3 regions of the Neisseria sp. P0006.S004 genome follow, and region 3 is predicted to be linked to each of the others. Evidence: predicted binding sites of a transcription regulator. Region 3 holds the regulator's gene; each other region holds the start of a gene.

Region 1 (9,815 bases), on a different contig from region 3:
CCGGTATCGAGTTTGTCACCTTTTTGCAGGGTTTGCGTTTTACCGTTGGCTGTCAGCTCCAACGTACCGTTTTCAGGGACGGATTCGTTCAATTCAACGGATAACACGCCTTTCGGATGCGGATTGAGCGGCTCGGTAACGGCATTTGACAAGCCGCTTGTTGCGCCGCCGCAGGCAGCCAACATCAAAGACAGGGAAGCCGTCAAAGCAGAAATACGGAGGGTTCTCATCATTTTTTCCTTTCCTTTTTTATTTGGTATGATATTTATCATATACCTAAAAAAATGAACAATAAATGATTTTTATCAAAATTAAGTATTTTGAATATTGATTTTATAAATATTGAAACATTTTTAAAATATCGGGTATTCAGTCTATTCAAAGTCCCTTCCGCTATAATCATTTTATTTTACAAACGGATTTCATCATGCCGAAAATCACCCTTATCGCCGCCTACGCCGCCCGCCGCTGTATCGGCATCAACAACACCATGCCTTGGCATTTGCCCGAAGATTTTGCCTTTTTCAAATCCTACACCACCGGCAAACCCGTCATTATGGGCCGCAAAACATGGGAATCGCTGCCGCGCAAGCCGCTGCCCGGCCGTCAAAATATCGTCATCACCCGCCAAGCTTATCAGGCCGAAGGCGCACAAACGGCGGCTTCTTTGGAAGATGCGCTGGCTTTGTGTCAGGGGGTTGAAGAAGTCATCATCATGGGCGGCGCGCAAATTTATGCACAAGCCCTGCCGATTGCCACCGATTTGCGCTTGACCGAAGTCGGTTTGGATGTGGACGGCGATGCGTTTTTTCCTGAGTTTTCCACAGAAACATGGCAAGAAGCCTCTCGGGAAAACCATGTTTCCGCCAAAGGCATCGAATACGCGTTTGTGCATTATGTGAAGGCATAATCCGACAACGCAAAGGCCGTCTGAAACCCTGTTTTTCAGGTTTCAGACGGCCTTTTTATTTCGTTTGTTTACGGCATGCCGTTTAAGCCGTTTTGTTTTTCAAAGGCAGTTTGATATGCGGTTTGGCAGGCTTGGGCGCTTCTTTCAGTCCAAGTTCGATTTGCTGCTCTTCGCTCAACAAATTGCTCCAGTCGCCTTTTTTATACCAGTCGCGACCATCCAACTCGATAGGGTGCTGAATACGCTCGCAACCGTTGCCGCATTGCAAATCGTCCTCTTTACAGTATTTGTCGCAACCCCAGCAGATACGCTCGGGATTTTTCGGGAAAATGGGAAATTTCTTGGCCATGGTGTGCTTCTTTTGTTTGTGTGCGGTATGGGCAGAATTATAAGTGATTTGAATGGGGCTGGCGGCGGGTTTATCCTGTTTTACGCTGATTTTTTAAGATGTGTTAACCTTTCAGACGGCCTATACTGTAAAAATAATCCCTATGCCGTACAACAAGAGGAACCAATATGAACATATGCCATCTGAAGCCTGAGTTTGTCGAGCCTTTAGCCCTCGCTCTGTTTGAGGAATGGCACGATTTTGCGCCGTGGTCGTCTCTGGACAAAATCTGCGCGTATTACGCGCAGTGCCTCGATGGGGATGACTTGCCGCTGGCGTTTGCGGCTGTGGATAAGGAAGGGCGGCTGATGGGTTCAGCGGCATTGAAGCGGTTTGATATGGCGTGTTTTCCCGAATACGAATATTGGCTGGGCGATGTGTTCGTTTTGCCGCAATTTCGCGGTTTGGGCGTAGGCAGGCGGCTGGTTTCGTTTTGTCTGGATAAAGCACGCGAACTGGGTTTGCCGCATCTGTTTCTCTATACGCCGGATGTGCAGGCCGTATATGAAAAGTTCGGCTGGAAAGAAATCAAGCAGACTTGGCACAACGGGGAAACCGTATCCGTCATGAAATTGGATTTATAGTTTGAAAAGAATAAAAGGCCGTCTGAACATTTGGTTTCAGACGGCCTTTGTTTTTTGAACAATCCACAACTACCCTATCCGCTTAAACGGCGGCAGACACGCCAATAATTGTTGGCCATAGCGTTGCGTTTTAACGCGGTTGTCGAGGATGGTCACGCGGCCGTAATCCTGTTCGGTACGGATAAGGCGGCCGACGGCTTGGATCAGTTTGATGCTGGCTTCAGGTACCGTGATTTCGATAAAGGGATTGCCGCCGCGTTGTTCAATCCAACGGTTTTGGGTTTTCTCAATGGGATTGTCCGGCATCGCAAACGGGAGCTTGGCAATAATGACTTGCACGCAGGCCGTGCCGGGCAGGTCGAGGCCTTCGGCAAAACTATCGAGGCCGAAAATAATGCTGGCTTTGCCTTCGGCAATGGCTTGATGGTGCCTTTGCAACAGGACAGCCTTGGGCAACTCGCCTTGTACAAGCAGAAGCGGCAAGTATTCGTCAGGCAGGCGCAAGGCGACATCCTGCATTTGCTTGCGCGAGGAAAACAGCACCAGCGTACCGATGGCTTCAACCGGCGAAACCAGCTTCGGCAACCATTCGACAATGGCGGCCGTGTGCGCATCAGGGTCTTTGGGGCTAGCGTGTACGGGCGGAATATACAGCTCGCCTTGCGTATCGAAATTAAACGGGCTTTCCAATGCAAGCGTGGTGGTTTCGGGCAGCCATAATAGGCCGGTTTGGCGCAAAATCAGGTTGAAGCTGCCGAGCGATTGCAGGGTGGCCGAAGTCAGCACCGCGCCTGCCGCGCGCCGCCACAGGCTGTTGGCAAGGTGGGATGCGCTGCTGATGGGGCTGGCGTTGAAAATGTAGTCGTTTTTGTCGTCGGCACGGCGGGTTATCCATTTCGCCAACGGCTCTTCGCCTTCAATGGGAACGGTGGAGAGCAAATCCCAAACCGCGCTGATTTGTTCGATACGAGCGATAAAAAGGCCGAACTCGCTGGTCAGGCGGTCGAGGAGCGCGCCGTCCTGCTCTTTATCGCGGCGCGCGGCGGAAAGCGCATCGTTCAAGCCGACAACATGTTTGAGCAGGCTGCGCGCGGCAATGGCCGTATTGGAAACTGTGGTTTCCAGGCCTTCAGGGATTTTGCCGTCTTCCCACAGCCAAGTCGGTTCGTTGTGTTTCCGCCTGTCGTTTTCAGACGACCCCAAACTTAAAGACGGCTCTTCCGCCAAGTGAAACTGCCATTCGTGCAGGCTGTCGAGCAAGGATGTGGCAGCTTCGTCGGCGAGGTTGGCAAGTTCGGCTTTATCGGTCAGTGCGGCAATTTTGCCGGTCAACTGCGGCAGTTTTTCCAGCGTCCAAACGGCAATATTCCATGAATGTTCGGCGGCAAAACGGCTGAGGGCTTTTTTGGGCAGGTGGTGCGCTTCGTCTATGCAATAGAAACTGTTTTCGGGCGCAGGCAGAATCACGCCGCCGCCCATGCTGATGTCGGCAAGCAGAAGATCGTGGTTGGCAACAACGACATCGACGGTTTCCAAGACATCGCGTGCCAGGTAAAAAGGGCATTCCGGACGGTTGGGACAGGCGGATTTCAGGCAGCCGTGGCGGTCGTTGGTCACTTTGAGCCAAATCGCGTCATCGATTTTTTCCGGCCAAGCGTCGCGGTCGCCATTAAAGCGGCGGGCGGAAAATTCATCGGCAATGTCGCGCAGCAGGTTCAATTCTTCGGGCTTGGGTTTACTGTCCCACAACACTTCCGGCGCTTCAAAACCAAGCAGGTTTTGCTGGGCGTTGTTTTGCGTCAGTTGATAGAGTTTGTAGGGGCAAAGATAACGGCCTCGCCCCTTGGCAAGCGCAAAGGTCAGCTCCAAACCGCTTTTTTCAACCAGAAACGGCAAATCGCGGTCAACCAACTGCTCCTGCAAAGCCACCGTCGCGCTGCTGACAATCAACCGTTTGCCGCGCGTTTGCGCCATGATGCCGCCAGCCAAAAGGTAGGCCAACGATTTACCCACGCCGGTCGGCCCTTCGATCACAGCAATGCTTTCGCCCTCGCGTTTGGGCGCTTCTTCGCCTTCTTCACGCACCAACGTCCGCGAAAAAGCGTTGGCAATCGCCGCAATCATTTCCCGCTGCGAAGCGCGCGGACGGAAACCGGGCAGGTTTTTGCCGATGTTTTGGTAATGGTCGCGGATGGCGTTTTTTTCTAAATCGGTGAGCATTGAGGCCGTCTGAATGGGTTTGCAAGAATAGCGTATTTTAGCATTTTTACCTTCATGAAGCCTTCGTAAAGTCTTACTCTATTTTAGGGTTTGGCATTTTGATGGCGATGGACGAACCGCAAAAACATAATCGGTTTTAATCAAGCAAAAGACCGTCTGAAACTTTAGCCGCACTGATGCAGAGGCACCCACAATTTTTGCTTTTCGGATTTGTTTTTCTCGTAGCGGTTCCATGCTTTTTCGTGAAAATAAAAGACGACGGTATTGACGATGGGTTCAACCAAAGCCACCGCGCTGGAAACACCGATACTGTCAGTCAAAATATAGGCGACACTAAATGCGACGCTGAAATGCAAAATAGCAAATGTAATGGTTTTAATCATGCTGTTTTCCTGATACATTGATGTTTTAATCGCTACATAATAATTATTATCAACTAACGCGTATATTTTAAATCCTTTATCCTAATTTAGATTTTATAAATCGATATTTTATTTTTGATAGGAATTTTATGAAACCGCTCCATATTGTCGTCCTCGACCGCGATACCCTCGTCAACCGCCCGTTTGACTTTGATTTTCCACATACATTGAGCAGCTACGGCACAACCGAAGCACACGAAACGCTGGAGCGCATCCGCGGCGCAGACATTGTGATTACCAACAAAGTCGTGATTTCCGCCCAAGCATTTGCCGAAAATCCACAACTCAAGCTGGTTGCCGTTACGGCGACAGGCGTCAATAATGTGGACGTTGAGGCTGCCAAACAAAATGGCACGGCAGTGTGCAATATCCGCGCTTACGGCAATGAATCCGTGGCGGAACACGCGTTTATGATGATGATTACCCTGATGCGCAACCTGCCTGCCTACCAGCGCGACGTTGCGGCAGGCTTATGGGAAAACTCGCCGTTTTTCTGTCACCTCGGCGCACCGATGCGCGATTTAAACGGTAAAACGCTGGCGATTTTCGGGCGCGGCAATATCGGTAAAACGCTGGCAACTTATGCTCAGGCTTTCAAAATGAATGTCGTGTTCGCCGAACATAAAAATGCCCAAAGCGTCCGCGACGGTTATGTTTCCTTTGACGAAGCCATCCGCTCTGCCGATGTCGTGTCGCTTAATTGCCCACTTACGCCGCAAACGGCAAACATGATAGGCGAAGCCGAATTGCAGCAAATGAAACCCGGCGCCATCCTCATCAACTGCGGTCGCGGCGGCTTGGTCGATGAAGCCGCTTTGGTTGCGGCGTTGAAATACGGCCAAATCGGCGGTGCAGGTTTTGACGTGTTGACACAAGAGCCGCCGCGCGACGGCAATCCTCTGCTGAAAGCCCGATTGCCCAATCTCATCATCACGCCACACATTGCATGGGCAAGCCAAGAGGCCGCCAACCGTCTGTTTGACATTCTTTTGGACAACATCAACCGCTTTGTGGCCGGCAATCCGCAAAATCTGGTTTAATCTATGGAAAACCTGTTGATAAGGTTGTGAACAATTTTAAAGGCCGTCTGAAATATTCAGACGGCCTTTATTAATCTTTATTTATTTCATAAAGTTATCTATCAAATAGGTTAAATCGTTTCATTCTTCATTGTGGATAACCCTATAAAAATGCCGTCTAAGATACTCAGACGGCATTTTGTTTGCCTAGATAAATTAAATATCGTATGTGGTTGAAGCGGTATCGCCGCCTTTGCCTGTCCAGTTGGTATGGAAAAACTCGCCGCGCGGTTTGTCGGTACGCTCGTAAGTGTGCGCGCCGAAGTAGTCGCGTTGCGCTTGCAACAGGTTGGCAGGCAGGCGCTCGGAAGTGTAGCCGTCAAGGAAGGTAATGGCGGAAGCCATGCAAGGCATCGGAATACCGCACTCGATCGCTTTGGCCACCACTTTACGCCATGCAGGCAGACAGGTTTCCAACACGCCTTTGAAATAAGGATCGGAACCCAAGAAGACCAAATCAGGATTGGCTTCGTATGCGTCGCGGATGTTGCCCAAGAACGCGCTGCGGATGATGCAGCCTTCGCGCCACAAGAGGGCAGTATTGCCGTAATTCAATGCCCAATCGTTGTTTTCGCTGGCTTCGCGGATCAGCATAAAGCCTTGTGCATAAGAAATAATTTTGGATGCCAACAGGGATTGGCGCAAAGCATCTACCCATGCGGCTTTATCGCCTTCAATCGGGGTAATGGTTTTGCCAAACAGGCTGTTTGCTTGGGCGCGTTGGTCTTTAAACGCGGACACGCAACGTGCAAACACGGCTTCGGAAATCAAGGTCAACGGGATACCCAAATCGAGGGCATTGATGCCGGTCCATTTGCCTGTACCTTTTTGACCTGCGGTATCGAGGATTTTTTCGACCAAAGGTTCGCCGTTTTCATCTTTGTAACCCAAAATCGCAGCGGTAATTTCGACCAGATAAGAATCCAGTTCGGTTTTGTTCCACTCGTTGAAGATTTGGTGCATTTCATCATAAGACAGACCCAAACCGTCTTTCATGAATTGGTAGGCTTCGCAAATCAACTGCATATCGCCGTATTCGATACCGTTGTGCACCATTTTGACGAAGTGGCCCGCACCATCGCGACCGACCCAGTCGCAGCAAGGCTCGCCTTGAGGCGTTTTGGCAGAGATGGCTTGGAAAATCGGCTTAACAGCAGGCCATGCGGCTTCATCGCCGCCAGGCATGATAGATGGGCCGTGACGCGCGCCTTCTTCACCGCCGGATACGCCGGCACCGATGAAGCGGATGCCTTTTGCGGCCAGCTCATGTGTACGGCGGGTAGAATCAGGATAGTTGGCATTGCCGCCGTCAATAATGATGTCGCCTTGGTCCAAAAGTGGAACGAGTTGCTCGATAAAATCGTCAACAACAGAGCCAGCGCGGACCATCATCATGATTTTGCGTGGTTTTTCTAATTTATCAACCAGATCTTGCAGTGAATATGCGCCGATAATATTGGTATTTTTGGCTGCGCCGTTTAAAAAATCATCTACTTTGCTGGTCGTACGGTTGAATGCGACAACTTTAAAACCATTGTCGTTCATGTTGAGAATCAGGTTTTGCCCCATCACGGCAAGGCCGATAACGCCAATGTCGCCTTTCATTTTGTGAAACTCCGTTATTGATTAATTTTATCAAGCGTAACTCTAGCTGATTTACACGTTTTTAACAATCCTTAACTTTTTAATTTTTTGAAAAGATGCCTTTACGTTTCAGACGGCCTTTGCCTTTGGGAAAACAAACTATAAATTAGATTTTAAATAATAAATAGAAGATGATATTGAGTGCTGCCCCAGCTTGTTTATAACTTTAATTACAAAAATTTTTCAAATACTTAGCTGATATTTTTTGATGAGGATAAAGTATGGTCGGCCTTGTTTGCAGATGTGGATAAAATTTTCCTGCTGCTTTATTCTGTGGGTAACTTTTTGCCTGTGCACAATCTTAGCTTGTTTTATACTTCTTCAGTCGGAACTGATTGACTAGAGAAATAGTCAAATGGTTTTTTATTTCAAGCTATTTTCATATTTCCTTTTATTTAAGCTGGGAAAAGGCCGTCTGAAAATATTTCAATAAGGGTATGCATATGAAGTTTTCCTTTAGTATTAACCTGTTATCCGTTTTGATTTTGGCCGCTTGTGCGCAACAGCCGGTTCAAAAGCCTCAAGTTGCCCTGCCCTCTGTATCTGTGGACAACCATGCGCCGGAGCAAGGAACAGGGCTGACGGAGCAGAAATTAATCCGCGCCAAGCATTATATGGCGGCGTCTGCCAATCCGCTGGCAACTGAAGCCGGTTATGAAATTTTGAAGCGCGGCGGCAGTGCGATAGATGCGATGATTGCCATGCAGACAACTTTGGGACTGGTTGAACCGCAGTCTTCCGGATTGGGCGGCGGTGCGTTTCTGGTGTATTGGGACAATAAGGCGAAAAAGCTGACGACGTTTGATGCCCGTGAAACGGCGCCGAAAGCGGCAACGCCGGAACTTTTCTTGGATGAAAACGGCAAGCCGATGGGCTTTATGAAAGCAGTGGTCGGCGGCCGTTCGGTCGGTGTACCGGGAATTCCGAAGCTGCTGGAAGATGTCCATAAGCGTTACGGCAAATTGCCGTGGGCAAGTTTGTTTGAGAAACCAATTACTTTGGCGGAACAAGGTTTTGCTGTTTCTCCGCGTATGGCGAAATCCATCGAACAAAATTTGGAACCCTTGCAACGTTATCCGCAAACCGCCGCTTACTTCCTGCCTGACGGCAAACCTTTGGCTGCGGAAACGGTTTTGAAAAATCCTGAATTTGCGCGTTCCGTACGCCTGTTGGCGGAAAAAGGCAGCGCGCCGTTTTATCAGGGCGCGCAGGCGCAGAATATTGTCCGTGCCGTTACCGGTGCTGTGGATAACCCCGGTAAAATCAGCATGGCGGATTTGAAAAACTATCAAGTTATCGAGCGTAAGCCGGTTTGTGCGCCGTATCGTGAATATGAAGTTTGCGGCATGGGCGCGCCAAGTTCCGGCGCAATCGCTTTGGGGCAGATTTTGGGCGTATTGCAGAATCAGGATATGAAAGCGTTGGGATCGGAAAATATCCACAGTTGGCGCTGGATAGGCGATGCGTCGCGGATTGCGTTTGCCGACCGTGATTATTATGTAGGCGATCCCAAGTTTGTGAATGTTCCGACCCGAGCCATGATTTCTCAGGCTTATTTGAAACCGCGTGCCGAAGAAATCCGCAAAGCTGACAAGGCATTGGAAACTATTCAGGCAGGCAAGTTCGACAAGGCATACGCGCAGGGCATGGCAGTAGAGCTGCCGTCCACCAGCCATTTGGTGGTTGTGGATAAAGACGGCAACGTTGTATCGATGACGACTTCGATTGAAAACGCGTTCGGTTCGGGGCTGATGGCAAACGGCTATCTGCTCAACAACGAATTAACCGATTTTGCCTTCAATCCTGTCGGAGAGGACGGTAAAATCGTTGCCAACAGCGTGGCGGGCGGCAAACGGCCACGTTCTTCAATGGCACCGACCATCGTGATGAAAGACGGCAAGCCCTATCTGGCGGTCGGTTCGCCCGGCGGCAGCCGTATTATCGGTTTCGTCGCCAAAACACTTGTGGCACATATCGATTGGGGCATGGACATTCAGGCGGCAATCTCTCTGCCGAATATGCTCAATCGCGGCAGTCAGTATGAAATCGAGGAAAAAACCGCTGCGGCGGATAAAGCGGCTGCGTTGGAAAAATTAGGCTACAAAGTCCAAATCCGCGATTTGAATTCCGGCGTACAAGGCATTGTAATCGGCAAAGACGGTTTGCTCGGCGGTGCCGACCCGCGCCGCGAAGGCAAAGTCATGGGCGATTGATATTGTCGGTTTGACATGAAAAGGCCGTCTGAAACCTAGTTGTTCAGACGGCCTTTTAGTTTAGGAAAAAATATGGATAAGATGTGTATAAGAATAACGTTAAATTTTAATATTTTTATTTTTCAATAAGATAAAAAGGATGAATATGTGGATAATTACTTGTGGAAAATGACATGATTTAGGCCGTCTGAAAGGTTAAGACGGCCTTTTCATTGGACTGCTTTATCTGTTTTCTATCAGGCTGCCGGCAGCTCGTGAAAAGCGCTGGGCAAGTCTTCGTCATCGGCAAACTCAACCCATTCGTAAGCGCTTTCATCTGCCAAAACGGCACGCAACAGTGCATTATTGATGGCAT
Region 2 (9,815 bases), on a different contig from region 3:
GCAGCAGAACCAGGAAAATGCCCAGCATGATTTTTTCTTCACGCTTCATCGGCCCCATGGCAGCCAAATGCTCTTTTGCCAATGCAGTGGCGTTGGGGGTTTGTTTGATTTCGGGCGGATACAGGAAATACAGCACCAGCGGCATCAGTAGCATAGCAAGCAGGCCGGGTACGACCATCGCCAAGAACCAAGTACCCCAAGAGAGTTGGATTTCCGAATTAGTGGCTTTGGCAACCAATTCGACTACCAGCGGATTAGGTGCGGTGGCAGTGATAAAAATCAGACAGGTAATCACGTTGGAGTGAAAGTTGACCAGTGAAAGGTATTTGCCGATTTTGCCTTCCGTACCTTTTTCAGGATCGGAGTCGAAGCTTAAGGCAATGGATTTCATAATCGGATGCACGATTGCACCGCCGCGCGCGGTATTACTTGGCGTTACCGGACCGATGACCAAGTCGGCCAATGCCAAGCTGTAACCTACGCCCAGCGTGCGTTTGCCGAAAAGGGAGATCAGCAGGTAGCCGATACGCATCCCCAAGCCGGTTTTCAACAAACCGCGCGAGATGATGATGGCGATACCAATCATCCAGATGAGCGAGTTGTTGAGGCTGCTCAGAGCGTCTTTGGTTGCGTCGGCGGCTTTTTCGTTGGTCACACCGGTCAGTGCAACCAAGGTAATGCCCAAAATCGCCATTGCGCCGATAGGCATGGCTTTGCCGATGATGCCGGCAATGATGCCGACAAACAATGCCAAAAGATGCCATGCGTCAGGCGATACGCCTTGAGGAACGGGGATAACGAACCAGATAAGCAGCGTCAGCACAAGTGCGACCGCAGCAGGAATTGGCTTGAAGCCCATGTTGAATCTCCTAATTTGAGGATTGAAGTATTGGGAAATCGGTTTTCAGACGGCCTGAGTGTCGCTTAAGCCTGTCTGAACGTATTTTGGTAGGTTCGGAAGGTATTTTTCTTATTGGGTTTCTCTTCAATCTTGGAAAGAAGAGAATGGGAGTAGGGTATCGTTTTTCAGACGGCCTTTACAGTAACAGGCCGTCTGAAAACAACGCCGTTTTATTCCTGTTCTTGCGGCAGGCCGTACTCTTCGGGGAAGGTGCGCAGCGAGCTTTGCAACACGGTAACCGCGCCGTCAATCAAACCGCAACGACCGCTTCGTGGCAACAGTTGGCACAGGCTTTGCAGGGCGCGCAGATCGTCGGGAGTGCCGATGCCGGTGTCCACGCGGTTGAGCAGGCGGGAAAGCTGGAATGTGCCGCCTTTGCACGGCGGGCATTGACCGCATGAGTTGGAAGCGAAAAATTCCACATACTCGGCCACTTTGCGCACCACGCTGGTGCCTTCGGAAATCACAATCATCGCGCCGGTACCGAGGCTGGATTTGCGTTCGCGTACGGAAACGAAGTCCAAAGGCACGTCCAAATCTTTTACGGTCAAAAGCGTGTTTGACGGGCCGCCGGTGAAGACGGCTTTAAACGTGCGCCCTTCGAGCATACCGCCGCCGTGATCGTAAATCAGCGATTGCAGGGTCGTGCCCATCGGAAGCTCGTACAGGCCCGGATTCAATACGTCGCCGGAGAGCGAGTAGAGTTTTGTACCGGCCGCATCGCCCAAACCCAAAGATTTGTACCATTCCGCGCCTTTGGCAAGGATTTGCGGAATATTGGCGAAGGTTTCGGTATTGTTGATAAGGGTCGGCTCACCGTTGACACCGCTTTCGGCAGGGAAAGGCGGCTTGCGGCGAGGGAAGGGGAAACCGCCTTCCAGCCATGAAATCACGGCAGTTTCTTCGCCGCCGATATAACGGCCTGAAGTTTCGACCAGTTGCAGGTCTAAAGGTTTACCCAAGTAGTTTTCGATACGGATAAACAAATCGCTGTTTTTCCATTGCTCAATGGCCGGTGTGATGGAAGCGATGGAGTCGGTTTGATGCGGATTGACGTACAAAATCGCTTTATTGGCACGGCAGGCAACGGCGGCAATTAGGACGCCTTCGATGACTTGGTGCGGCGTATTTGCCAGCAGTACACGGTCTTTAAATGTACCCGGTTCGTCTTCGTTGGCATTGCAGACGACGTATTTGTCGCCATTTTTGCTTTGGGCGGCAACGGCAGCCTCCCATTTGCGCCAAGTCGGGAAACCTGCACCGCCCATACCGCAAAGATTGGCATCTTGCAGTTTGGAAACAATGCTTTGTGGATCGGCAAGCGCAGCCAGCAAGCCTTCGCCGCCGCCTACTTTGCGCCACGCGGCTAAATCTGCGCCGACTTGGCGGGAAGGATGCAGTAAGTTTTGATTGGCTTGATTCATGATTGTTGCTCCTGCAAACCGGCGTGTTCGCGCAAATCGAATTTGCCGTAGTCGGGATATAAAACGGGGGCTTTGATGTCGCTGGTCAGACCGGCGCGGGTCATTTCGCGTTGCAGATCGTGGACGTGACCGACACCGCCGCGTACTTTTTTCAGCGGCAGGCCACAATTTGCCGCGGCTTTACCGGCACGGCGGCCGAAGCTGATGATGTCCAGAAGCGCATTGCCCATCAGGCGGTTGCGGCCGTGGATGCCGCCGGTTACTTCACCGGCGCAATAGAGGCCTTCCACGCAGGTCGCGCCGTCGCCGTTGATTTCTACGCCGCCGTTTTGATAGTGCAGGGTCGGATGAATCATCATCGGCTCAACAGCAGGGTCGATGCCGCATTTGTGGGCGACGTGGCCGAGTGTTACCAAACGGTTCAATACATCGGGGTCGTTGGCAATCAGGCGCGGGGTGTCGAGGAACACGCCGACTTGACCGTCGCGCACCACGCCGCGGCCTTCGCGGCATTCGCGCAGAATCGCAGCGGCAACAACGTCGCGCGGTTGTAATTCGTCAACGAAACGTTCGCCCAAACCGTTGACCAGTTTGGTGCCTGCGGAGCGCACGGCTTCAGAAATCAGCGCGCCTGCCAAGTGTGGAGGGTGGGCAACGCCGGTTGGGTGATATTGGAAAGAATCGACATCGCGCAGTTTGGCGCCGATACGGTAAGCCATTACCAGGCCGTCTGCAGTCGCGCCATAGTGGTTGGAAGTGGCAAAACCTTGCAAATGCAGGCGTCCGCTGCCGCCGGTTGCCAATACTACGGCTTTGGCGTGAACCAATACCAAAGAGCGTTTTTCCAAATCGTACAAAATCGCGCCGACGCAGCGTCCGTGTTCGTCCGACAATAATTCGATGGCGGGGTGGCGGTTGAGCTGGGTGATGTTTTCGTCGAGTTCGACTGCTTCGCGCAGTACGCGCATCATTTCGAGGCCGGTAAAGTCGCGGTAGCTCAAAATACGCGGCACGGTCGTACCGCCTGCGCGTTTGCGGCTCAACATGCCATTACTGTCTGCGCCTTTGGCAAGGTCGAAAGTCATGCCCAAGCCAATCAGCCAGCGGATAGCGGACGGCGCATCAGTAACCATCTGGGCAACCAATTCTTTTTTGCCGACGTTGTGGCCGCCTTTGATGGTGTCGTCAAAGTGTTGTTGCAGGCTGTCTTCCGCGCCGACCGCAGCTTGAATGCCACCTTCGGCCATCACGGTATTACTGTCGCCGATACGCAGTTTGTTCGCCATGATGACGCGTGCGCCGGCTTCAGTCGCAGACAATGCCGCTGCCGCGCCTGCACCGCCACCGCCAATTACCAATACGTCAGTGTTCAAGTGTTCAGCACCCGACAAATTATAGTCGTCAATCAGAGGCTGACTGATTAAGAGTTTGGCCAAATCAGGATGGCAGTAATCGCCTTGGTTTGGGCCGATAGGCAGTTTCACACGTGCATTTGCCTGATAGTCAGGGTGAAATTGGCTCAGTAATTCGTTTTTTTCAGGTAAATCGCCGCGCAGCTCCAATGAGGACGCACGCAGGTTGGCAAGGGCAGTTTCGTAGTCTATGCCTTGGATTTTGTTAACCATTACACTGACTCCTCTTCAAATTCGACTTTCATTTTGCCGCTGTCGATTTCGCGCAGGCGGCGCATCAAATCCACAGGACGCAATGTGCGCGCCGCTTTCATACGGCGGGCGAACAAGCCCAAGTGGTTCGGACGGATGTGTTCAGGGCAGGAGAGGGTGCAGAGGTTGCACATCACGCATTGGTCAAAGGTCAGCGCAGCCGCACTGAAATCGCCGGAAACTACCTGCGCTACGCCGTTTTCCACTTGCAAACCTTTAGGACAGGCTCGATTACAGCCGCCGCAATGACGGCAATTTTGCGCTTCTGGGAAGGCTTTGGCGGTATCGTCCAACCAGTTCCAGCCATCACCAATTTCGCTGACGTCGTAATATTGGATATGCTCGGGAATGAAGTAGTCCAAGAAGCTGACCTGCATGCCTTCTTCGACTTTGGTCTCGCATGCCAGTGCAGTTGTTACTTCGCGCTCGCCTTCTTTACGAATCATGCAGCGGCAGGAACCGCATACGCCTTGACCCATACAGCCGACATTGGCAGTAATCGCATTGCCTGAATGGGCATAGGCTTGGATGATTGACGAGTCGGCGGAAGCTTTAACTTCATGGCCGTCTATGGTCAGGGTTAACAAATTTTCACTCATGGTTTGTTCCTGTGAAATTGGAAGTTGGAATAGTGGATAATTTGATTAATTGTATTTTTATTACATATGTTGTGTATGAGAAAATATCCAAGTGATTTACTCAGAAATTCTTTTAAAATCAATGTTTATCTTTATGAGTCGAAGTGTATCAGAATTTAGTAGTTTTGAAGATAGGAGCAATCTAAGGTTTCATAGAGGAAAGATTGTAAACAAAATATGCCTATTATTTAGACAAAATTATTACAAAAATTTGATTTTAAAAGTAAAATAAAATTACTTTTTATTATAAACTTTAAAATATTCTTCTATTTACTAGTAAAAATCATTATTATATGTTAGATAATTTTGCATAGATTGTTGTATATATTGAATAATATTTGGATATGTGAGCAAGTGAAAAGACTGTTATAAAATTTCAGAAAATCAAACAAGTTTGATATCAGTCAAGAAGATTGAGGGAGAAAATGACATGGATTTTACAATTGTGTATTGTATTGGAGAATAAGAAAGGCCGTCTGAAATTTAGGTAGTTTTCTTTTAAATACAGGCTACTAAATTTTTTCTCAGATACTTAAGGCAAGCATTTTCAGACGGCCTGGCAATAAGGTTATCGTTTAAAAATAATGTAGTTTTATTTCTATGTAAGTGAATGGCCAGTAGATATAGGTTATCAATAACCAAGTGATTTAATATGTTATTAAATTCTAATTAAATCAATGAAGTATGAAAATGATATTGTCTGGATTATTCATTTGAAAGCACTATTACGCTATTGAAGGCCGTCTGAAAAATCGGTCTCTTAAAAAATAAACAAACCCTTCCTACCATGACTCCCGAAAAGGAACACAATCATGACCGTCATCAAGCAAGAAGACTTTATCCAAAGTATTTTCGACGCTTTCCAATTCATCAGCTACTACCATCCTAAAGACTACATTCAGGCTTTGTACAAGGCTTACCAAAAAGAAGAGAACCCTGCCGCCAAAGATGCGATGGCGCAGATTTTGGTCAATAGCCGTATGTGTGCAGAAGGCCATCGTCCGATTTGTCAGGATACCGGTATTGCGACCGTATTCTTGAAAGTGGGCATGGATGTACAGTGGGATGCCGAGATGAGCGTACAGGAAATGGTCAATGAAGGCGTACGCCGTGCATATACCTATCCTGACAACAAACTGCGCGCCTCCGTATTGACCGACCCGGCTGGTAAACGTCAAAATACCAAAGACAACACCCCTGCCGTTGTACACATGGAAATCGTGAAAGGCGACAAAGTTGAGGTTACTTGCGCGGCCAAAGGCGGCGGTTCTGAAAACAAAACCAAAGTGGCCATGCTCAACCCATCAGACAGTATCGTGGACTGGGTATTGAAAACTGTTCCTCAAATGGGTGCAGGCTGGTGTCCTCCGGGCATCTTGGGTATCGGTATCGGCGGCACGCCTGAAAAAGCAGTGTTGATGGCCAAAGAAAGCCTGATGAGCCATATCGATATTCAGGAACTCAAAGAAAAAGCCGATTCCGGTGCAGAATTGTCTACCACCGAAGCCCTGCGCTTGGAACTCTACAAAAAAGTAAATGCCTTGGGCATCGGCGCACAAGGTCTGGGCGGCTTGAGCACCGTGCTGGATGTCAAAATCCTTGACTACCCAACCCACGCGGCTTCCAAACCGATTGCCATGATTCCAAACTGCGCGGCAACCCGCCACATCGAATTTGAATTGGACGGCTCAGGTCCGGCCAAACTGGAAGCCCCGTCTTTGGAAGACTGGCCGGATTTGACTTACAGCCCTGACAACGGCAAACGTGTCGATGTCAACAATCTGACCAAAGAAGAAGTAGCCACATGGAAAACCGGCGACGTATTGTTGCTGAACGGTAAAATCCTGACCGGCCGCGATGCCGCGCACAAACGTCTGGTTGACATGCTCAACAAAGGCGAAGAGTTGCCGGTGGATTTCACCAACAAACTGATTTACTACGTCGGCCCGGTTGATCCAGTCCGTGACGAAGTTGTTGGCCCGGCCGGTCCGACTACTTCCACCCGTATGGATAAATTTACCCGCCAAATGCTGGAGCAAACCGGTCTTTTGGGTATGATCGGTAAATCCGAACGCGGCGCAGCGACTTGCCAAGCCATTGCCGATAACAAGGCCGTTTACCTGATGGCTGTCGGCGGCGCGGCATATCTGGTGGCCAAAGCCATTAAAGCATCTAAAGTCTTGGCGTTCCCAGAATTGGGCATGGAAGCGATTTACGAATTTGAAGTCAAAGACATGCCGGTAACCGTTGCGGTGGATAGCAACGGCGAATCGGTTCACGCCATTGCACCAAAACAATGGCAGGCTAAAATCGGTATTATCCCGGTTGAAGCTTGATATTTGACTGAATAATCAAAGGCCGTCTGAACGATTTCAGACGGCCTTTTTTGCGTATAAATAATTCAAATATTTTCAAACGAGTAAATTTCCCTTCCTAAAAAACACTTGTCAAAATCAGTATTTGAAACTAAAATTCACAGATTATCGAGTCGGAGTGTGGCGCAGTCTGGTAGCGCACTTGCATGGGGTGCAAGGGGTCGAAGGTTCGAATCCTTTCACTCCGACCAAAAGATTTAGGGACTTAACCTGTTTTTCCGGTTAAGTCCTTTTTGTTTTTACTCTTTAAGTTTCAATATAGATTGCTCACTTCGGTATAGGCTATTAGGCTGAAAAAAATCTTGCAACCTTGTGGAACAGTATGATGATTTTGTGTAGCAAAGGCCGTCTGAAAAATAACGATAAAACAAAACCTGCTTAAAAAAGCAGGTTTTGTTTTTTCTAAAGCAGGTCTATTCGGCACTATCTTTCAGCGTGTCTTTATAAGTATAAAGATACGATGCGCCGACAAAGGATGCGCCACCGACGACATTGCCCAGGAATACGGGAATCATGTTGAAGAAAAATTGCCCCCAAGTAATGTTTGCGCCTGCCAAAATGCCGGCTGGGATAACGAACATATTGGCGACAAGGTGTTGGAAGCCGTTTAATACGAAAATCATGACGGGGAACCAAATGGCCAGCATTCGTCCGGTTGTGTTTTTAGCGGCAAAGTGCAGCCACGCGCCCATGCAGACCATCCAGTTACATGCGACTGCCGATACGAAAGCACGGCCGAAATCCATATGGACTTTTGCTTCCGCCACAGCAATGGTTTTTTCTGCCACGCTGCCTTCGGTCATGCCGACATAGTGTCCGAGAAAAAACGCCATCGCCAGCGTGCCTACCAAATTGCCCATGCAAACGATAACCCAGTTTCGCAGCAACATTTTAGAGGAAATCCGTCCGGCCAACCTGCCTAAAGACATAATCATCATGTTGCTGGTTACCAGTTCGCCGCCGCCAAGCAGGATACAAATCAAGGCGATTGGGAATACGGCGGCACCGAGTAAAGTTGCAACACCACCCCATTCGTGCGGAATGCCGCTGACTACTTTTAAATAGGCAAGATAACCGAAGCCGATGTATCCGCCGGCCAAAATGCTCAAGATTGCCAGTGTGGGGATGCTGGATTGTGCTTTGGCGCAGCTTTTGTCGAGAACAACCTGTAAAATTTCCTGTGGGTATAAATCGCGCGAAGCCATGATGTTCCTTAAAGTGGGTTGAGGAGGAAACGTTGTTTTAAAGGTGGTACAAACTGTCGCGGTAGAGTGGTGTTATAGGGAGCCGGTGTGCGGTCTTTGTCTTATCAATCAGCCTGGATTAAACCTAAAAAACAGATACTTCGCCTTGCTTTAGCTCAAAAGAAATATTATTACATTTTGTCTCCATATTAAAAAAAGGCCGTCTGAACATTGAAATTTCAGACGGCCTTTTTTTTGATTTCTTAAACTGACAAATGAGCCAGCTTTGCATTGCCTTCGCGTGGAATAGGGCGCGGATTGCCTTGTGCATCGATAGCGACGTAAGTGAATACGGCTTCGGTAACCAGTTGGCGGTCTTCCGTTACCATATCGTTCATCAAAGTCTTCACCCACACTTCGATTTTCAGTTGCAAAGAAGTATTGCCGACACGGACGCAATGACCATAGCAGCATACAACGTTGCCGACCTTTACCGGTCTGATGAAATTCATTTCTTGAACGGCCACGGTGACAATTCGTCCCTGTGCGATTTCTGCCGCCAAAATACCGCCGCCCAAATCCATTTGCGACATAATCCAGCCGCCGAAGATATCCTGATTAGGATTGGTATCGCGCGGCATGGCTACCGTACGCAATAAAAGTTGTCCTTCGGGTGCAGCATGGGTTTGTTTGTTGTCAGTCATAAAAAAATCCTGTCAAAAAGTGGTATTTTACGCCATTTGTGGCGCTAAACCTATGTAGGCCGTCTGAAAAATCAGCAGGTAAAGTGTTACAATTAAATATATTCATCAGACAAAGGAGAAAGCTCATGCATCCGATTCAAGAACCACGAAATAGCGGCCTTTTGCGCGTATCCGACATTCACGAAATCTATTGGGAGGAATCAGGCAATCCTGATGGCCACCCCGTGATTTTCCTGCATGGCGGCCCCGGAGCAGGCGCATCACCTGCCTGCCGCGGCTTTTTCAATCCAGAACATTTCCGCATCGTCATCATCGACCAACGCGGCTGCGGACGCTCCAAACCGTATGCCTGTATCGAAGACAACACCACATGGGATTTGGTTGTCGATATCGAAAAAGTACGCGAAATGCTCGGCATTCAAAAATGGTTGGTTTTCGGCGGCTCATGGGGTAGCACCTTGTCGTTGACTTATGCCGAAACCCATCCCGATCGCGTCAGCGGCTTAGTTTTGCGCGGTATTTTCCTGTGCAGGCCGTCTGAAATGGCATGGCTGAACGAAGCAGGCGGCGTCAGCCAAATTTATCCGGCTCAATGGCAAAAATTCATTGCCCCAGTAGCCGAAAACAAACGCCAAGCCCTAATCAAAGCCTACCATGAAATGCTGTTCAGCGAAGATGAAGCCACGCGCCTCAAAGCAGCCAAATCATGGGCAGACTGGGAAAGCTACCTTATTCAGTTTGAACCTAAAGACGTGGATGAGGACCCACAAGCTTCCCTTGCCATCGCAAGAATGGAAAACCATTACTTCGTGAACGAAGGCTGGTTGCAGGGCGATAAAGCCATCTTGGCAAACATCGGCAAAATCCGCCATATTCCAACCATCATCGTCCAAGGCCGCTATGACCTATGTACCCCGATGCAAAG
Region 3 (9,815 bases):
GGACAGAAGGTGCATGACTTGATGCTTTTGGCTGTCAGTCATCTGGAGCCAGTACAAGCGCTCTTCCCGGCTGCGCAGGCAGCCTTTGCAATAACCTTTGGCATTGGCTTCGCAGACACCTATACAGGGACTGGGGATGGGGAAAAAATCGGGTTGTTCCATATTTTAAAAGCGTTTGAGACAAGAGACCGGACAAACCAAAATTGTAGACTACATTCGTATTTGTCTAAACACGATCGGTGTATCCAGCAGGGTTCCTAATATCCAATTGAGTTGATCGTTTCAATAAGTTTATATCTGCCACCCTAGGCATAAAAAACCTAAGAGAAACCATAAATATATCACAGAAGAAGTCAGTATCTTCCCTATCGTCAGATTTTCCCAATAAAACCTAAGTAAGAACATTATAAAAATTAAAGGAATTCCAATATAAATATAATATTTAAGCGAACCTAATTCACTGAACACGTTTATAACAGAATAGAGACCGATAAATCCACCTGACCAAAAAACAATTATTGCCGGCCCTAAAAAAATAGCCGTTATTAAATGAGGGAGCAGTATGATTTTTATCCATTCTTTATATTTGTTGTTCATTTTAATCTCAATTACTGCAATGGTATCGTATCCATTCAAATGGGGGAGCAAAGTATACAGTAACGTCACCAAGAATAATTACGGTATGTTTGGCAGAATCATGTTTTAATACATATTTGGAGTTCCGCTATATTTTGATTTTCAGACGACCTATGTGTAGCCTCAACTATCTGCATTTTATGACTTAATCAGTTTGCGCAAAGACTGATTGTTGTATTTGATATCGGCAATCAGCTGGTCATATTGGTGCATTCTACGGAGCGAGCGGGTAATCAGATAGACCGAGAAAATAATCAAGCTGATGTTCATCAGACTGACCAGTACGAGCAAAGGCCAAACATCAACGGCCTCGTACCATTTCGATGTCGCAATCAGCGCACTGAAAATAGACAAAGGGAGTGCGAAAACGGCAATGCCCGTACGCATGATAGCAAGTGCCGTGCGTTTTTCAGCAAGGAGAAGCTGCACTTGATTGATGCTGAGGATATCGTTTTGCTGTTCGGTAACCATAGGATACGCGCCTATACAAATTAACTTTGAATTCTGATAAAGCGGAAAATATGGTTTTATGTTACCCGAAAGTATTGAAAATAAAAACAAAGGTCGTCTGAAAATTTTCAGACGACCTTTACCATTGCTGTTTATACGGTTTGCGAGTATTTGGCTTTGGTTTCTTTATGGCGCAAATGGTAGTCGAACACCATGGCGATGTTGCGGATCAAGAAACGGCCCTTCGGCGTAACGGTCAGGCCGTACGGTTTGAGACGAACCAGACCGAGGGTTTCCAGTTGCTTCATATCTTCCAGTTCCGCTACAAAATAGCGGCTAAACGGAATGCCGAACACGCTTTCGTAAATTTGATAATCAAGTGAGAAGCGGCACATTAAATCCTGAATGATGTTGCGGCGCAAAATATCGTCTTGATTGAGCTGGTAGCCGCGCATAATCGGCAGATGTCCGGCATCGAGTGCGGCGTAATAGGCATCGATGTCGCGCTCGTTTTGGGAGTAGGTGCTACCGATTTTGCCGATAGAGGATACGCCGATTGCCACCAAGTCGCAGTCGGCATAGGTCGAGTAGCCTTGGAAGTTTCGTTGCAGGAAGCCTTCTTTGAGGGCGATGGAGAGCTCGTCGTCAGGTTTGGCAAAGTGGTCCATGCCGATGAAAACGTAGCCGCGCTCAGTCAGGGTTTGGACGCAATATTGCAGCATATCGAGTTTTTCTTCGCTGCCGGGAACGACATTGGTGTCGATACGGCGTTGCGGTTTGAAGATATGCGGCAGGTGGGCGTAGTGGTAGAGGGCGAGGCGGTCGGGGTCGAGGGACAAGACCGTGTCAATGGTGGTTTTGATGCTTTCGGTGTTTTGGTGCGGCAGGCCGTAAATCAAATCGACGCTGACGGATTTGAACCCGGCTTCGCGGGCGGCATCGATGACTTCTTTGGTTTCTTCGTAACTTTGGATACGGTTGACGGCTGCCTGCACTTTAGGATCGAAGTCTTGAATGCCGACACTCATGCGGTTGAAACCGAGTTTGCCCAGTTTGAGGACGGTTTCGCGGCTGACTTTGCGCGGGTCGATTTCGATGGAGTATTCGCCGTTGGGGATAAGCTGGAAGTATTTGCGGATCATTTCGAAGACGCGTTCGAGTTGGTCGTCGCTTAGGAATGTCGGCGTGCCGCCGCCGAAGTGGAGTTGCGCAAGCTGGTGTCTTCCGCCCAAATGCGGTGCCAGCAATTCCATTTCTTTTTCCAGATACTGGATATAGGCATCGGCACGGCTTTTGTCTTTGGTAATAATTTTGTTGCAGCCGCAGTAGTAGCAGATGGTATTGCAGAAGGGAATGTGGATGTAGAGTGAAAGGGGTTTGTTGAGCGCGCCCATATTGCGCAGGTTTAAAGCTTGGATATATTCGGCTTCTTTAAAGCCTTCATGGAAGCGGTCGGCGGTCGGATAGGATGTATAACGTGGACCGCTTGATGGCAAATTGGCAATTAACTCACGGTCGAATTCCGGTAATTCATTGTTTATGTTGGTGTTATTTGAGATGGGGATGATTTTCATGGTCGGGGCTTGTAGTATGAAGTAAGGAAATTAGGGAAAATTTTAGTCAAAATTTCGATAGTTTGGTAGAATGCCTCATAATGATATGCCGACTTTGACATGGGTCAATAGTTATTCGGCTTAATCAGGGATTGAGAGAACTAAGCAAATTAAAGGTGCGTTATGGCCACACACAATGCAACACATCAAATGAAAACCTTGTGTTCCACATGTTCTTTACGCGAGCTGTGTTTGCCTGTCGGACTGATGCCTAACGAATTTTCACAATTAGACGCGGTTATTCGTCAAAGCCGCCGTCTGAAAAAAGGTGAATACCTGTTCCGTGCCGGCGAGCCGTTTACCTCTTTGTTTGCCATTCGTGCGGGCTTCTTTAAGACAACAGTCGCCAGCCAAGATGGACGAGATCAGGTAACCGGCTTTTTTATGTCGGGCGAGCTGATCGGTATGGATGGGATTTGTTCCCATATTCACAGCTGTGATGCTGTGGCTTTGGAAGACAGCGAGGTATGCGAGCTTCCGTTTACACATATTGAAGAACTTGGTCAGGATATTCCCAGCCTCCGTTCTCACTTTTTCCGCTTGATGAGCCGTGAAATTGTCCGAGATCAGGGCGTTATGCTGCTTTTGGGCAATATGCGCGCTGAAGAGCGATTGGCGGCATTCTTGCTCAACCTGTCTCAGCGTCTCTATTCACGAGGATTCGCCGCCAATGATTTTATCTTGCGGATGTCGCGTGAGGAAATCGGCAGCTATTTGGGGCTGAAGCTGGAAACAGTCAGCCGCACCTTGTCTAAATTTCATCATGAAGGCTTGATTTCGGTTGAACATAAGCACATCAAAATCTTAGATGCGACAACCTTGAAGAAAATGGTTTCCGGTTGTTCGCACGCTATCTGAATCTTAGGCCGTCTGAAATATTTCAGACGGCCTTTTTAACAAGAATTAAAGAATAATTGTTAAGTTACGCAAGTGATAGTCAGATATTAAATTGAAAAATCTTCAACAACCGGCGTGTACAGAATGCGGTCGACTACTTCTCTGGTCAGTTTCGGTGCAAACATCTGGATAAAGTCATACGCGTAACCGCGCAGGTAGGTATCCGAGCGTAAGGCTATCCAAGTGGGCGACGGTTCAAATAAGTGTGCCGCATCAATAAGCTGTAAATCTTGATCGACCGCGGGATCGTACGCCATTTTGGCCATCAAACCTACGCCTAAGCCTAAGCGTACATACGTCTTCAATACATCCGTATCGGCAGCCGATAAGGCAACATCAGGTTGCTCAATATGCGCTTTATTAAATGTACGCGCAATGCTGCTGCCGGAATTAAAAGCAAATTCGTAAGTAACCAGCGGAAAAGAAGCTAAATCTTCAAGGCTTAAAGGATTGCGGCAGTCCAAAAGAGGGTGATCGTGCGGAACAATCACGGCATGGTTCCATTCGTAGCAGGGTAGTTTGCCCAACTCGGGGTGATCGTCAATGCGTTCGGTAATAATTGCCAAATCTGCTTCTCCGCTGCTGACCATTTGGGCAATGGCAGAAGGGCTGCCTTGTTTGATGGTCAAATTGACTTTAGGGTAGTTTTTGACAAATTCCGCAACGATTTTGGGCAAAGCATAGCGCGCCTGGGTATGCGTTGTCGCGATGGTTAGCGAGCCGCTGTCGTGATCGGTAAACTCGCTGCCGATATTTTTAATGTTTTGTACATCACGCAAAATCCGTTCCGAAATCTCTAATACGGCTTTGCCCGGTTGCGAAACGGAAACCACACGTTTGCCGCTGCGGATAAAAATTTGGATACCCAATTCTTCTTCAAGCAGGCGGATTTGTTTGGAAATGCCGGGCTGGGATGTAAAAAGCGCATCGGCAGCCTCGGAGACATTCAGATTGTGCCGGTAAACTTCAAGGGCGTAACGTAATTGTTGCAGTTTCATGGTGGCAGTATCGGATACGTTGTTATTGTGGATTTTGTGCGACAAACGGCATGTAATTTAACATATTTTGCCCAGTTTTGCCCCGAGTTTTGAAAATGGTTGTTTTTAATGAAAATATCTTTTAATGATATGAAAACAGGAAATTCAGGAAAGAAGAGGGAAAGGGGTTTTGTTGTTTTTGTACAACTTTAGGTAGGTGAATTGTCTGATTTTGCCCTAAATTAATGACACAAGATTGATTTTTCGGCATGATTAACTACTAGGAAGCAGGCACTTCATAATTGTTTGAAGGCATCGAGTATTGACAGTTTGCCTTGCGCTTCTTTATAGTGCAACCTGATATATCCGATTTGCCGCTGTTTTGATACTGCGGCCTGTATATTGGTACTTTGCAGCGGTTGCTTTCCTAGTCCGCCGCATAACAATTTGATGAGGGAATAAAATGACCAAACAGCTGAAATTAAGCGCATTGTTCGTTGCCTTGGTTGCCTCTGGCACCGCAATGGCCAGCGAAGCGCATACCAAACACGGTTACACCGTAAGCAGCCAATCTCAAGAAATCGTTCGTAATAACTACGGCGAATGCTGGAAAAACAGCTACTTCGACAAAGCTACCCAAGGCCGTGTTGAATGTGGTGACCGCGAAGCAGTTGCTCCTGTACAACAAGCTCCTGAGTATGTTGATGAAACTGTTTCTCTGTCTACTAAAACTCTGTTCGGCTTCGACAAAGACAACCTGCGTCCTGAAGCTCAAGAAAACCTGGACTCTTTGGCTCAACGCCTGAGCAACAAAGACGTACAAACTGTACGTGTTGAAGGTCACACTGACTTCATGGGTTCTGAAGAATACAACCAAGCTCTGTCTGAGCGTCGTGCTAACGTAGTTGCTAACTACTTGGTAGGCCATGGCGTTGCTTCTAGCAAAATCTCTGCAGTAGGTCTGGGCGAATCTCAAGCTCGCATGACTGCTACTTGTGAAGCTGAAGTTGCTAAACTGGGCAAAAAAGTTTCTAAAGCTAAGAAACGTGCTGCTCTTATCGCTTGTATCGAACCTGACCGTCGCGTTGATGTTAAAATCCGCAGCGTTGTTACTCGTCAAGTTGCTCCAGGTCAAACTATCGAAGGTCAAGGCGAATTGCCTGCTACTGATGAAGGTTGGATCCCAGCTCCTTACAATGGCGTTCACGGTTACGCTAAACCTTAATCGGTTTTTGAAAAATGCCCTGCATATTGCAGGGCATTTTTTTATGGTTTATATTTGAAGAGTCGGGGAATTCATGATTCAAAATAAAAGGCCGTCTGAAAGACTTATTTTCAGACGGCCTTTTATTAAGACAGATTAGTTTGACTTGGGCCATTTCCATACGCAAACAGCGGCGAGTATTGTACAAATCAAAAAGATGATACTGGATAAGCCGTGCCAAACGCCGAATGTTCCACCTACTAGGGACAGTAACCAGTTATCTAGTCCGTACTTGTGTGCCTCGATAACCGGCGTAACCAAAAGATGATTACAGGCTAAGAGTAGCCAAAGTACCAATATCCACCAAGAAAGTAAGGCCAGCTGCCGTCTGAAAAAGGCATAGGCTGCGCCAAAAATAACTAAGCCACAAAGTGCTGTAATAGCAAATAAAATGCCGGCAATTTCTCCTGCCAGCATTTTGGGCAGGATGCGGAATAGGATAGGGGCAGTAACATAGCCTGCTGTCAGCTGCATACCAAGCCACATGGCGGCAGCGGTTTGGATAATTTTGTATAGTAGATTCATTATGCTTCTCCTGTGAAGATTTTATTTTCTTTGATTATGGTGTTTTTAGGTACAGCAAAAGGCCGTCTGAAAATGTTTTCAGACGGCCTTTTGTTTATTTAAATATATTGCACGGCAATGATGTCATATTCACGCACGCCGCCGGGTGCTTGAACTTCTGCAACGTCGCCTTCTTCTTTGCCGATCAGGGCTCGGGCAATGGGGGAGCCAACGTAGATTTTGTGTTCTTTGATGTCTGCTTCATCTTCACCGACGATTTGGTAGGTAACTTGTTCTTCGGTTTCCAAATCTTCCAGTGTCACAGTTGTGCCGAACACAATTTTGCCTTCTGCATGGATTTCGGCAGGGTTGATGATGTGCGCCATAGAGAGTTTGTGTTCCAACTCGGCAATGCGGCCTTCGATAAAGCCTTGACGCTCTTTGGCGGCTTCGTATTCTGCGTTTTCAGACAAGTCGCCGTGTGAACGTGCTTCGGCGATGGCTTCAATGACTTCTGGGCGTGCTACGCTTTTGAGGTGTTGAAGTTCTTGTTTCAACAATTCTGCACCACGGACGGTCAAAGGGATTTTTTGCATTGAGTTCTCCATGAAAGCATGATGATGCTTTTAAAATTTTATCCGGCCACGCGCGGTAGCCGGATTGGAAATAAAAATACAAGCCGCCAAAGCTTGGCGGCTTGATGAATAAATAAGTAATGCCTGTATTCTACCAAATTCTGCCGAAACCGCAATAATTAAAACGGATTTTCAGTAAAGTGTTGTTTTCTGTCTATTTTGTTTTTCAGACGGCCTGAAAACTAAATATTGAAGTATTTCAAAGCTGCATCGGAAAAACGGTTTCTTAAATGAATGTTTTTGATTAAAATGCCTGATACTAATTCGTAATAATTAGTCTGCTTTGACTATATAAAGAGAATATATGGAAACAAAACCAACTTCCCAAAATGAACAACAGGCTAACCGCCGTTATTTGACTGTTTGGCGATGGCATTTTTATGCCGGACTTTTGGTTGCGCCGTTTTTAACCCTGCTGGCTGTTACAGGGTTGGGAATGCTGCTATTTGCCAATATTACCGGTAAAGAAGGCGAGCGCATACATGTTACGCCTCAGGCAGTGGTTCAGCCTTTGTCGGCTCAGGCTGAAGCTGCCAGACAGTTTGTGAATCCGGAAACTTCCTCTGTGGTGCAGTATATTGCGCCGCGCACAGATGATATGGTTGCCGTATTCCGCGTGAACAATGACGATAAAGCCACTATGGTTGCCGTTGATCCCTATACGGCAAAAGTCGTGAACACGATGCCGCGCGGTCAAGGCTGGTATCACACGATGGATGAAATCCACGGCGATATTATGATTGGGGCGACAGGGGACTACCTGTTGGAAACCGCTGCGTCGCTAACCATCATCATGATTGTGACCGGTATTTATTTGTGGTGGGTAAAACAGCGTAGTCTGAAGGCTGTTTTTTTACCTAAAGCAGGCAAAGGTCGTTCTTGGTGGCGCAACCTGCACGGTGCATTTGGCTCTTGGATTTCTTTGATTTTATTGCTGTTCTGTCTGTCAGGTATTGCTTGGGCAGGTATTTGGGGCGGTAAAGTGGTTCAGGCGTGGAGCCAATTTCCTGCGGGTAAATGGGGCGTGGAGCCTAATCCGGTATCTTCCGTACCAACCCATGGTGATGTGCTGAATGACGGTAAATCTAAAGAAGTTCCGTGGATTTTGGAGCTGACGCCTATGCCGGTTTCCGGTACGACAATGGGCGAAAATGGCATTAATCCGAGTGAGCCGATGACGTTGGAGACGGTTGACCGCTTTGCGCGCGAAATTGGCTTTAAAGGCCGCTATCAGTTGAACCTGCCTAAAGGTGAAACCGGCGTATGGACGCTGTCGCAAGACTCAATGAGCTACGATATGATTAGTCCGACTGCGGATCGTACGGTACACATTGATCAATACAGTGGCAAAATCCTGGCTGATATTCATTTCGATGATTACAACTGGTTTGGTAAATTCATGGCGGCAAGCATTGCTTTGCATATGGGTACACTGGGCTGGTGGAGCGTATTGGCAAATGTCTTGTTCTGTCTGGCGATTATCTTTATCTGTGTCAGCGGCTGTGTAATGTGGTGGAAACGCCGTCCTTCGGAAGCACGTGGTTTGGTTCCTCCTGCACAGAAAATCAAATTGCCGGTATGGTGGGCAATGGCTGCGCCACTTCTGATTTTGGCCGTGATTTTCCCAACAGCCATTGCCGCAATCGCTGTTATTTGGATTTTGGATACATTGTTGTTATCACGTATCCCAGCATTGGCAAGATGGTTTAAATAACCGTCCGATGTTATTAAAGGCCGTCTGAATCTTTTGTTTCAGACGGCCTTTTTTATAAAGGTTAAAAGAGGTAGGTAAGTTACGATTCTGTTTAAGTTTATATGTAAAATGGAGATTGTGGTTGGCTTGCAGGATTGGTGTAAGAAAGACGAGGAGATCTTGTATAAAAACAAAAAACCCACTTCATTGAAGTGGGTTTTTGATGAAAGCTATTAACCTTTGCGAGCAGGCAATTTTTCTTTAATGCGAGCTGCTTTACCGGTCAGGCCGCGCAAGTAGTACAGTTTGGCGCGACGTACGTCACCACGGCGTTTAACTTCGATTTTTTCTACGGTAGGAGAGTACAGTTGGAAAGTACGTTCTACACCTTCGCCGCTAGAGATTTTGCGAACGATGAAGTTGCTGTTCAGGCCACGGTTGCGGCGAGCGATAACAACACCTTCGTATGCTTGCAGACGGCTGCGAGAACCCTCAACTACGCGTACAGATACGACAACGGTGTCGCCTGGAGCGAATTCAGGGATTTCTTTGTTCAAGCGAGCGATTTCTTCTTGCTCTAATTGTTGAATCAAGTTCATTTGTTTTTCCTAAGTTATGATTGGATTTCCTGTTGCTCTTGCAAGATTTCTTTTAAGAGGCGGGATTCCTTTGGGATTAAACTGCGCTTTTCCAATAAATCAGGTCGGCGCTCTAAAGTGCGTCGCAGTGATTGTTTCAATCGCCACTCGGCAATCAAGCCATGATTTCCTGAGCGTAAGACATCAGGAACCATCATGCCTTGGAATTCTACGGGTTTGGTGTAATGAGGACAGTCTAAAAGGCCGTCTGAAAACGAGTCTTGTTCGGCTGACTGTATATCGCCCAATACGCCCGGAACCAATCTTAAGACAGCATCCATCAACATCATGGCGGGTAATTCGCCACCTGAGACGACAAAGTCGCCAATGCTGATTTCTTCGTCCACACTGCTTTGCAGTAGTCTTTCATCTATGCCTTCATAGCGTCCGCATAGAAGAATAAGATGGGGCAGTTCGGCAAGTTCTGCAGCTTTTTTATGTGTCAGCGGCTGACCTTGCGGACTGAGATAAATTACTTTGGCAGGTTTTTGCGAGTTTGCTTTGGCTT

The links. The regulator FNR, encoded in region 3, switches genes on or off when oxygen is low (the NO sensors DNR and NnrR bind a similar motif). The targets are predictions, from matches to a motif close to TTGATNNNNATCAA.
Region 1: gnd (decarboxylating NADP(+)-dependent phosphogluconate dehydrogenase) is a predicted target of FNR. The motif match lies at 7,453-7,466, and genes of this name have one in related genera.
Region 2: ACTHR2_RS06385 (formate/nitrite transporter family protein) is a predicted target of FNR. The motif match lies at 8,353-8,366, and genes of this name have one in related genera.

Annotation. Positions count from the first base shown of each region.
Region 1 covers NZ_JBQCUS010000002.1:37,711-47,525, forward strand. Annotated here, with positions in the region: gene ACTHR2_RS03180 (factor H-binding protein) at 1-230, opposite strand, end outside; gene ACTHR2_RS03185 (dihydrofolate reductase) at 428-910, shown strand; gene ACTHR2_RS03190 (DUF3079 domain-containing protein) at 993-1,259, opposite strand; gene ACTHR2_RS03195 (GNAT family N-acetyltransferase) at 1,427-1,882, shown strand; gene dinG (ATP-dependent DNA helicase DinG) at 1,952-4,102, opposite strand; gene ACTHR2_RS03205 (DUF2061 domain-containing protein) at 4,267-4,485, opposite strand; gene ACTHR2_RS03210 (D-2-hydroxyacid dehydrogenase) at 4,614-5,564, shown strand; gene gnd (decarboxylating NADP(+)-dependent phosphogluconate dehydrogenase) at 5,760-7,208, opposite strand; gene ggt (gamma-glutamyltransferase) at 7,691-9,460, shown strand; gene lpxC (UDP-3-O-acyl-N-acetylglucosamine deacetylase) at 9,697-9,815, opposite strand, start outside.
Region 2 covers NZ_JBQCUS010000003.1:261,305-271,119, reverse strand. Annotated here, with positions in the region: gene ACTHR2_RS06415 (anion permease) at 1-859, opposite strand, end outside; gene ACTHR2_RS06410 (complex I 51 kDa subunit family protein) at 1,072-2,325, opposite strand; gene ACTHR2_RS06405 (FAD-binding protein) at 2,322-3,950, opposite strand; gene ACTHR2_RS06400 (2Fe-2S iron-sulfur cluster-binding protein) at 3,950-4,588, opposite strand; gene ACTHR2_RS06395 (fumarate hydratase) at 5,440-6,963, shown strand; tRNA gene ACTHR2_RS06390 (tRNA-Pro) at 7,117-7,193, shown strand; gene ACTHR2_RS06385 (formate/nitrite transporter family protein) at 7,416-8,207, opposite strand; gene yciA (acyl-CoA thioester hydrolase YciA) at 8,450-8,890, opposite strand; gene pip (prolyl aminopeptidase) at 9,016-9,815, shown strand, end outside.
Region 3 covers NZ_JBQCUS010000004.1:119,835-129,649, forward strand. Annotated here, with positions in the region: gene ACTHR2_RS07525 (DUF1289 domain-containing protein) at 1-162, opposite strand, end outside; gene ACTHR2_RS07530 (hypothetical protein) at 775-1,107, opposite strand; gene hemN (oxygen-independent coproporphyrinogen III oxidase) at 1,239-2,660, opposite strand; gene fnr (fumarate/nitrate reduction transcriptional regulator Fnr) at 2,823-3,557, shown strand; gene ACTHR2_RS07545 (CysB family HTH-type transcriptional regulator) at 3,644-4,594, opposite strand; gene ACTHR2_RS07550 (OmpA family protein) at 5,037-5,798, shown strand; gene ACTHR2_RS07555 (DUF4149 domain-containing protein) at 5,934-6,362, opposite strand; gene greA (transcription elongation factor GreA) at 6,461-6,937, opposite strand; gene ACTHR2_RS07565 (PepSY-associated TM helix domain-containing protein) at 7,281-8,690, shown strand; gene rplS (50S ribosomal protein L19) at 8,903-9,268, opposite strand; gene trmD (tRNA (guanosine(37)-N1)-methyltransferase TrmD) at 9,283-9,815, opposite strand, start outside.